One region of the Telmatobacter bradus genome, then DNA from elsewhere that is predicted to be linked to it. Evidence: riboswitches for the same ligand, from Rfam matches in the RefSeq annotation. Region 1 holds a riboswitch; each other region holds the start of a gene.
What was found. Region 1 has a riboswitch for thiamine pyrophosphate ahead of thiC (phosphomethylpyrimidine synthase ThiC). Riboswitches for the same ligand answer to the same signal wherever they lie in the genome.
Positions count from the first base shown of each region.

Region 2: linked by a shared signal. The riboswitch ahead of ACOBR2_RS18480 (MTH1187 family thiamine-binding protein) and the one ahead of thiC (phosphomethylpyrimidine synthase ThiC) in region 1 are both predicted to bind thiamine pyrophosphate.
Region 3: linked by a shared signal. The riboswitch ahead of ACOBR2_RS02465 (TonB-dependent siderophore receptor) and the one ahead of thiC (phosphomethylpyrimidine synthase ThiC) in region 1 are both predicted to bind thiamine pyrophosphate.

Region 1 covers NZ_CP184532.1:855,014-857,271, reverse strand. The annotation lists gene thiC (phosphomethylpyrimidine synthase ThiC) at 1-983, opposite strand, end outside; TPP riboswitch at 1,044-1,141, opposite strand; TPP riboswitch at 1,231-1,324, shown strand; gene thiS (sulfur carrier protein ThiS) at 1,524-1,721, shown strand; gene ACOBR2_RS03635 (thiazole synthase) at 1,806-2,258, shown strand, end outside.
Region 2 covers NZ_CP184532.1:4,471,366-4,473,623, reverse strand. The annotation lists gene ACOBR2_RS18490 (DNA-directed RNA polymerase subunit alpha) at 1-280, shown strand, start outside; partial or broken gene rplQ (50S ribosomal protein L17) at 410-757, shown strand; TPP riboswitch at 1,001-1,096, shown strand; gene ACOBR2_RS18480 (MTH1187 family thiamine-binding protein) at 1,161-1,478, shown strand; gene ACOBR2_RS18475 (flagellin) at 1,485-2,258, opposite strand, start outside.
Region 3 covers NZ_CP184532.1:558,849-561,106, forward strand. The annotation lists gene ACOBR2_RS02465 (TonB-dependent siderophore receptor) at 1-939, opposite strand, end outside; TPP riboswitch at 1,021-1,118, opposite strand; gene ACOBR2_RS02470 (TonB-dependent receptor domain-containing protein) at 1,439-2,258, shown strand, end outside.

The DNA.
Region 1 (2,258 bases):
CCGCGCGAGACAATTCCCGTAAGTCTTTGAGCCGTAAGTGGAATCATCGCCAGACGCAGCCCGGCATGCAGCGTGAAGTAATCCACGCCCTGCTCGGCCTGCTCGATCAATGTATCCCGCAGTAACTCCCAGCTTAGATCCTCGGCAATGCCTCCTGCCTTTTCCAGCGCCTGATAGAGCGGCACGGTGCCAATGGGAACAGGAGCATTGCGCAAGATGTTTTCCCGCGTCTCATGGATATTGTTTCCGGTGGAAAGGTCCATGATGGTGTCGGCTCCCCAATAGATGGCCCACACCATTTTGTCCACTTCTTCCGCCAGCGAGGACGAGACGGCAGAGTTACCCAGATTGCCGTTAATTTTCACCCGGAAGTTACGCCCGATAATCGCCGGCTCAAGCTCGGGATGATTGATGTTGGCGGGAAGAATGGCGCGTCCCGCAGCAATCTCTTCGCGCACAAACTCGGGAGTAATTTCTTGGGGAAAACGCGCTGAAAAACTTTGTCCGGGATGCGAACGCAACAGCGATGCATAGGCGGGATCCTCGCGTAGTTCCTGCAGGCGCATGGATTCGCGCAACGCCACAAACTCCATTTCCGTAGTTATTTTTCCCTGCCGCGCATAGTGCATTTGCGTCACGTTGCCGCCACTGCGCGCACGCCGCACAATGTGCTGCGAAAAAGAAGATTGACTGCGGGTTTCTATCTTTGTATCGCCACGTTCTTCAATCCATGCCTGCCGCAACGGTGGCAAACCCTGGCGAATATCTACTTGGCTGTTGGGGTCAGTGTATGGCCCAGAGCAATCGTAGACAGGCAAGGGAGGATTCCGTTCCAATCCATGCCGGGTTTGCGTTGGAGCTTGCTCTATCTCGCGATAAGGAACACGCAAGTCTGCACGGCTTCCCGTCAGATAGCGTTTTTGCGAAGCGGGATAGAGCGTGGGAAGAAGAAGCGCGTCCAGTTCAGCCGTTTTTGATTGCATAGAGCCTCTTGTCCTGAAAGGAATTGAAGAACAAGAGGGCAGAATCGCTATAACTTGAAAGGAACGCTCTTTGAAATCTCCCCACGCCGGCATGATCCGGATCGGGTTCAAAGGGTATTTTCTCAGCTCACTTGCGATGAGCACCCCTGTTTCTCAGGGCTATTAAAACACAGCTCAGCGCTGCGCACAATCTTTTTGCAAATGCAGAAAAACTTTGACAGCGCGAGCAAGGGCTGCTTAAATAAGCAACAAGAAACAGGGGTGCTCCATGCGTGGGGCTGAGATTATACCCTCGACCAGATCCGGATAATGCCGGCGTTGGAAGCTTTCAATCCTTCTGCGTGATTCATTGCATGAGCCTCCTGTTTCTGTCTGCTTACAGGAGAAGTGTGTGCAAGTGCTCTGCAACCAGATACACCAGCAGGACTTCCCTCCAACCCGTCACGTTTTCGTTTGCTTTGTAAAAGCACGCATGTGCACACTGCTGTTTTTGCAAGCTGGAAGCGCTGCGCAGCTTCCTAGCAGTAGAGGATAAGAAGCTTGATTACCCTGAACGGAAACAGCATGGATGATGCGGATCATCTGAGTCTGGCGGAACTTGTCGTGCGCGAACACTTTCCACTTAATCGCATTGCCGTTGCATGCAATGGAGAGATTGTGCCGCGCACAGAATACAGTGGCAAACAACTCGCGGATGGCGATGTGGTGGATGTGGTTTGGATGGTATCTGGAGGGTAGCTTCAGATTTTCAGCATGACTTGCGAATAACTTCATCATGCATTCCTACGCTGATCCACACAGGAACAGGAGACAGATTTGTTTATGCAATCGGAAGAGCGCTTGATTCTGGGAGGGCGCGCATTTACCTCCCGCTTTATTCTGGGCTCGGGAAAATACAGCCTTGATTTAGTGCGCGCAGCCGTGGAACATGCTGGAGCGCAGATGGTCACACTGGCCGTACGACGCGCCAACACCAACGACAGGGAAAACATTCTGGCGCATATTCCCGAAGGCATTACATTGCTGCCCAACACGTCGGGCGCAAGAAAGGCCGAAGAAGCCGTGCGGATCGCACGTTTGGCCAGAGAACTGGGCTGCGGAGACTTTGTCAAAGTCGAAGTTATCCGCGACACAAAGTATCTTTTGCCGGATAACTCCGAGACGGTCAAGGCAACGGAGATTCTGGCCCGCGAAGGCTTTGTCGTGCTGCCCTACATGTACCCGGACCTGAATACCGCGCGCGATCTGGCGCAGGCTGGAGCCGCAGCCATCATG
Region 2 (2,258 bases), 1.4 Mb from region 1:
CAATATCCAGACCATCGGCGAGCTGGTGCAGAAGACTGAAGCGGAGATGCTCAAGACCAAGAACTTCGGTCGCAAGAGCCTGAACGAGATCAAGGAAATCCTGGCCCAGATGGGTCTGTCGCTGGGAATGAAGATCGACGAGCAGGGCAATGCGGTTCCGGGGCCGACGAGCGTACCTCCGGCGACGGCGCTGGCGGCCAGCTACGGCCACTTCGAAGACGAAGACGAGCCGCTGGATTCGGTGGACCTGCAGTTGCCCACCGAGACCGAGAACTTTTAAGTACAGCTGCTAGCTGTTAGCTGCTAGCTTCCAGCTTGAGGCAGTTCCGGGTAGCCCCGGAACTGCCTCAGGCGAGAAAAGCTAGAAGCTAGAGGCTAGAAGCTAGAAGCTGAATTCGGAGAGATTTTCATGCGCCATCGCAATGCAGGTTTCAAACTCGGACGTAACACCAGCCATCGTCGCGCCCTGCTGCGCAACCTGGTCACGTCCATCATCGTCGAAGATCGCGTTGAGACCACCGTGGCCAAGGCCAAGGCAGTTCGCCCGCTCGTCGAAAAGATGATCACCCTTGGCAAGAAGGCTGATCTGCACTCCCGCCGTCAGGCTCTGGCTTTCCTCCAGACCGACACGGCCGTCACCCGCCTCTTCGACACCGTGGCTCCTCGCTACGGCGATCGTCAGGGCGGCTACCTGCGCATCGTTCGCACCGGCTTCCAGAAGGGCGACGGCGCGGAAAAGGCCTTCCTCGAGCTCCTCGGAGCCGAAAAGGAACTTGGTGCCAAGCGCGCCAAGAGCGCCGACCTCAAGGCCAAGAAGCGCAAAGAGCTTGAAGAAGCTATGGAAGCGGCCAAGAAGGACGAAGGCAAGGGCGGCGAAGAAGCTGCTTAGGGAACTTGCCGGGACGGACCGTCCAGGTAATCCTTGTTCTTGCTGAATGAAGAAGCGGGCACACCACGTGAGTGGTGTGCCCGCTTTCTTTTTGCCGAAGAGCTACAATAAAGCCAGAAACAGGGGTGCCTTGCAGGATGAGGCTGAGAAGATACCCTCACACCCGATCCGGATCATGCCGGCGTGGGAAGTTTTTCCTTCCGCTTCGACACTTCTCCTGACACTCCTGTTCATTTTTCGCGCGCAGCGTTTTTGCGCCCAAGGAGTCGTCATGCTTGCCAGTTTTTCCGCTGTTCCCATGACCAAGGGTGAAAGCGTCAGCCATCTGGTGGCCGAGTCGCTGAAGATTGTTGATGCCTCGGGGCTGGATTACCAGCTGGGCCCCATGCAGACCATCGTGGAAGGCGAAGAAGCCGCTGTAATGGAAACGATCATGCAGTGCCACCGCCGCATGCGGGAGCTTTCCGATCGTGTGCTGACCACCATTACCATTGACGACCGCAAGGGAGCCACCGGAAGGCTGCGCGGCAAGGTTCGTGATGTGGAAGCGCAGGTGGGCAAAACTCTCAAGCGGGTCAGTGGGGAATGAATTCAACTATTGAATCAGCTTCAGAACATCCTGATACATCTGGTTGGATTGAGCCAGTGAGGCGATTGCGCCTTGCATCATGATCTGTTCGCTGGCCAGATCCGAGGTCGCCTTGGCGTAGTCCACGCCCTCAATGGCGTTAAGCGCCGCCAGTGTGTTCTCCGACTGGGTGTTCAGGATGGAGCTGACTGCGGTCATGGTGTTGATCTGCGTGCCCAGGTAGCCATCCTGCGCTGAAACCGAGGCAATGGCGCTGTTCAGCAGATACAGCGTGGACTGGGCATTGGGCGTGGTACTCATATCGGTATGGCTCAAGTCAACCGATGAGCCGGGCGTATAGCTCAGCTTGGCGGAGGTGGTGTCGGTGGCCGGAATCATGCTGACGGATCCGCCGGAATCGCCCAGGTGACTGAGGGTGAGTGGGCTGAAGTGCAACGAGTCAATCATTGAACCAGCCAGTGTGGAGTCGCCCACATAAGCGTCGAGCGTGGTGCCAAAGACTGACTGCTGGTTGTAGGTGGTGGTTTTGCCAATGTTCGAAATTTCGGAGAGGATCGACTGGTACTCGTCGTTGGCCGCGTCCAATTGGCTCTGGTTCAGGGTGCCGTTGGAGCTTTCCGTGGCCAGGGTGATGGCGCGGTTCAGCAGGCTGGTTACCTGACTGAGCGCACCATCGGCCACGCGCAGCACGCCAGTATCTTCTTCGATGTTGGCGGTTGACTGGTTCAGAGCGGCCACGTTGGCGTGCATGCCGCTGGCCAGTGAGATTGCCGCCGGATC
Region 3 (2,258 bases), 300 kb from region 1:
GCGGCTATAGCGGGCCGAGGCGTTGTAGGTGTCAAAGGTGTTGGGCTTGGCCCAGCTCTGGAAGCCGAGCATCGTCGAGGGATAAATCTGCGTAATGTCGGGCAGTGCGGTTCCGTTCAGTAGTTCATAGCCGCTGACCGAGCGTTCGTTCTTGTGCTGGTACTCAAAGTCGGCGGTCAGTGTGGAGTGGGAGTCAATCTTCCAGTCCGCCGCGCCCGTGCCCACAGCGCGCCAGCCGTCGGCACCATTGACGTAGCTCTGGATGCGTTCTCCGGCCAGATTGAGCCGTGCGCCCACTTGCTTGCGCGCGCCAAAGAGGTGGCCAAGATCGGCGGCGCCGTAGCTGGAACCGCGCTGATCGGTGGCTAGATCCACGGCTTCAATGGTTGTGGGGCGTTTGGTGACGTAGTTGATCAGTCCACCGGCCGAGGCCACGCCGCTCTCCACGCCAGCTAGTCCCTTCAGGAATTCGACGCTCTGCTTGTTTTCGAGCGGAACGTCCTGCTCACCGGCGATGGTCAGACCGTTGATTTGCAGCCCGGTGGCCAGGTCGAGAGGAAAGCCACGCATCTGGAAGTTGCCGTAGTAGCCCACCGGGGCGTAGTCTTCGCCCACCGAAGCATCGTTTTTGATGACGTCGCTGAGCACGCGTGCGCCCTGGTCGGTGAGCAGTTCGCGGGTGACGGCCGTGACCGATAGCGGAGCGTTCTTCATCTCCATGCCGTCGAGTGTGCCCACGGTGAGCGTCTCCGGCAGGTAATCGTCCTTGCTTTCGCCATGCACGACGACGGTGGTGGTTACGCCGGGCAGTTTGGTTTGCGTGGCACCGGGTGCATTTTGCGGCGGGGCTGCCGTCTGCGCGCCTGCGGAAAAGAGCGCAAGCTGCAATGTGGTGGCAAGAACCGCGGACAAACGCAGGGTATGAGTTCTGGAAGACATGGGGACCCCCTTCGACAAAAACGGATCGAAGCAGGGGAACACGGAAAGGAGGAAGAAGAGGAGGCCAAGCGGCATATAGAGCCACAAAGCCCTGAAAGCTTCCCACGCCGGCATTATCCGGATCGGGTTCTAGGGTGTTTTCTCAGCCCCACCACAGTGGAGCACCCCTGTTTCAATAAGCTCATTGAAACACTTCCCGAAAGTGGATGCAAACGGGTGGAAAATAACTGCACCAAATATGTTGCATTTCGTCTCTTGTGAAAACCGGGGAATCGCCGCTTGGGGCGCGGGTTTGGTTGTGTTTTTTCGCATGGCCGTTTTTTTTTAAAAAAGCCGTCCCGTTCAGGCAAAGGAACGATAAAGTATTGAATGAACCCCCGATTAAAAAATTGTAAAAAACGGGTCGATTCTTCATTCCCTTCTGAAAGGCCATCTATTGATGCATTTGCTGTCCCTCCCTGTCCGTTGTTGTCGCACGTGTGTGCTTTTTCTGTTGTTGTTGCTGATTTTTGCGGGCTGCATGGCGCAGGCGCAATCCACCTTTGGCACGATTCAGGGTACGGTGCGCGACACCACGGGAGCGCTTGTTCCCGGAGCTTTGGTGACACTGACGGACGTGGGCACTACCGTTCAGCGCCACATGACCACCGATGCCGCGGGTAACTACTCTTTCAAGAACATGGAAGTGGGCCAGTACGCGCTGCTCATTTCCGAGCAGGGCTTTGAGAGCGTTACGCTGCCGACCTTTGCGCTGAATGCCCGTGAAAGCCGCCGCGCCGATGTGGCGTTGAAGCCGGGCGCTGAGACGCAGACGGTGATTGTGGCTGATGAGGCCATTCCGGTGATCAACACTGACGTCTCGAATCTGGCCGAGACCAAGGTGGGCGAAGAGCTGGTGAGCCTGCCCATCGCCATTTACTCGCGTTCTGCCGGATCCACCAGCCCAATTTCCACGCTGACCACCGAGGCCGGTGTGCAGACTGACGACAGCGGCGAACTGGCCGTGATGGGCACTACTGCCGCACTGCTCAGTGTGACCATCGACGGCATCTCCAGCGTGGGCGTGGAGTTTTCCGGTCCGGTCAACGAAATGTTTCCGAGCTTCAATTCGATTGAAGAGATCCGCGTCTCGGAATCGAACAACAACGCAGAATTCAGCGGCGTGGCCGACATCACCACCGTCAGCAAGGCAGGCACCAACGGCCTGCATGGTGGGGTCTTTGAGAATCACGAAAATACCGTGCTGAACGCCAATGATCCCTTCGCGCTTTCGAAGCCGAAGGTCATCATGAACGACTTTGGCGGCACGTTGGGTGGAC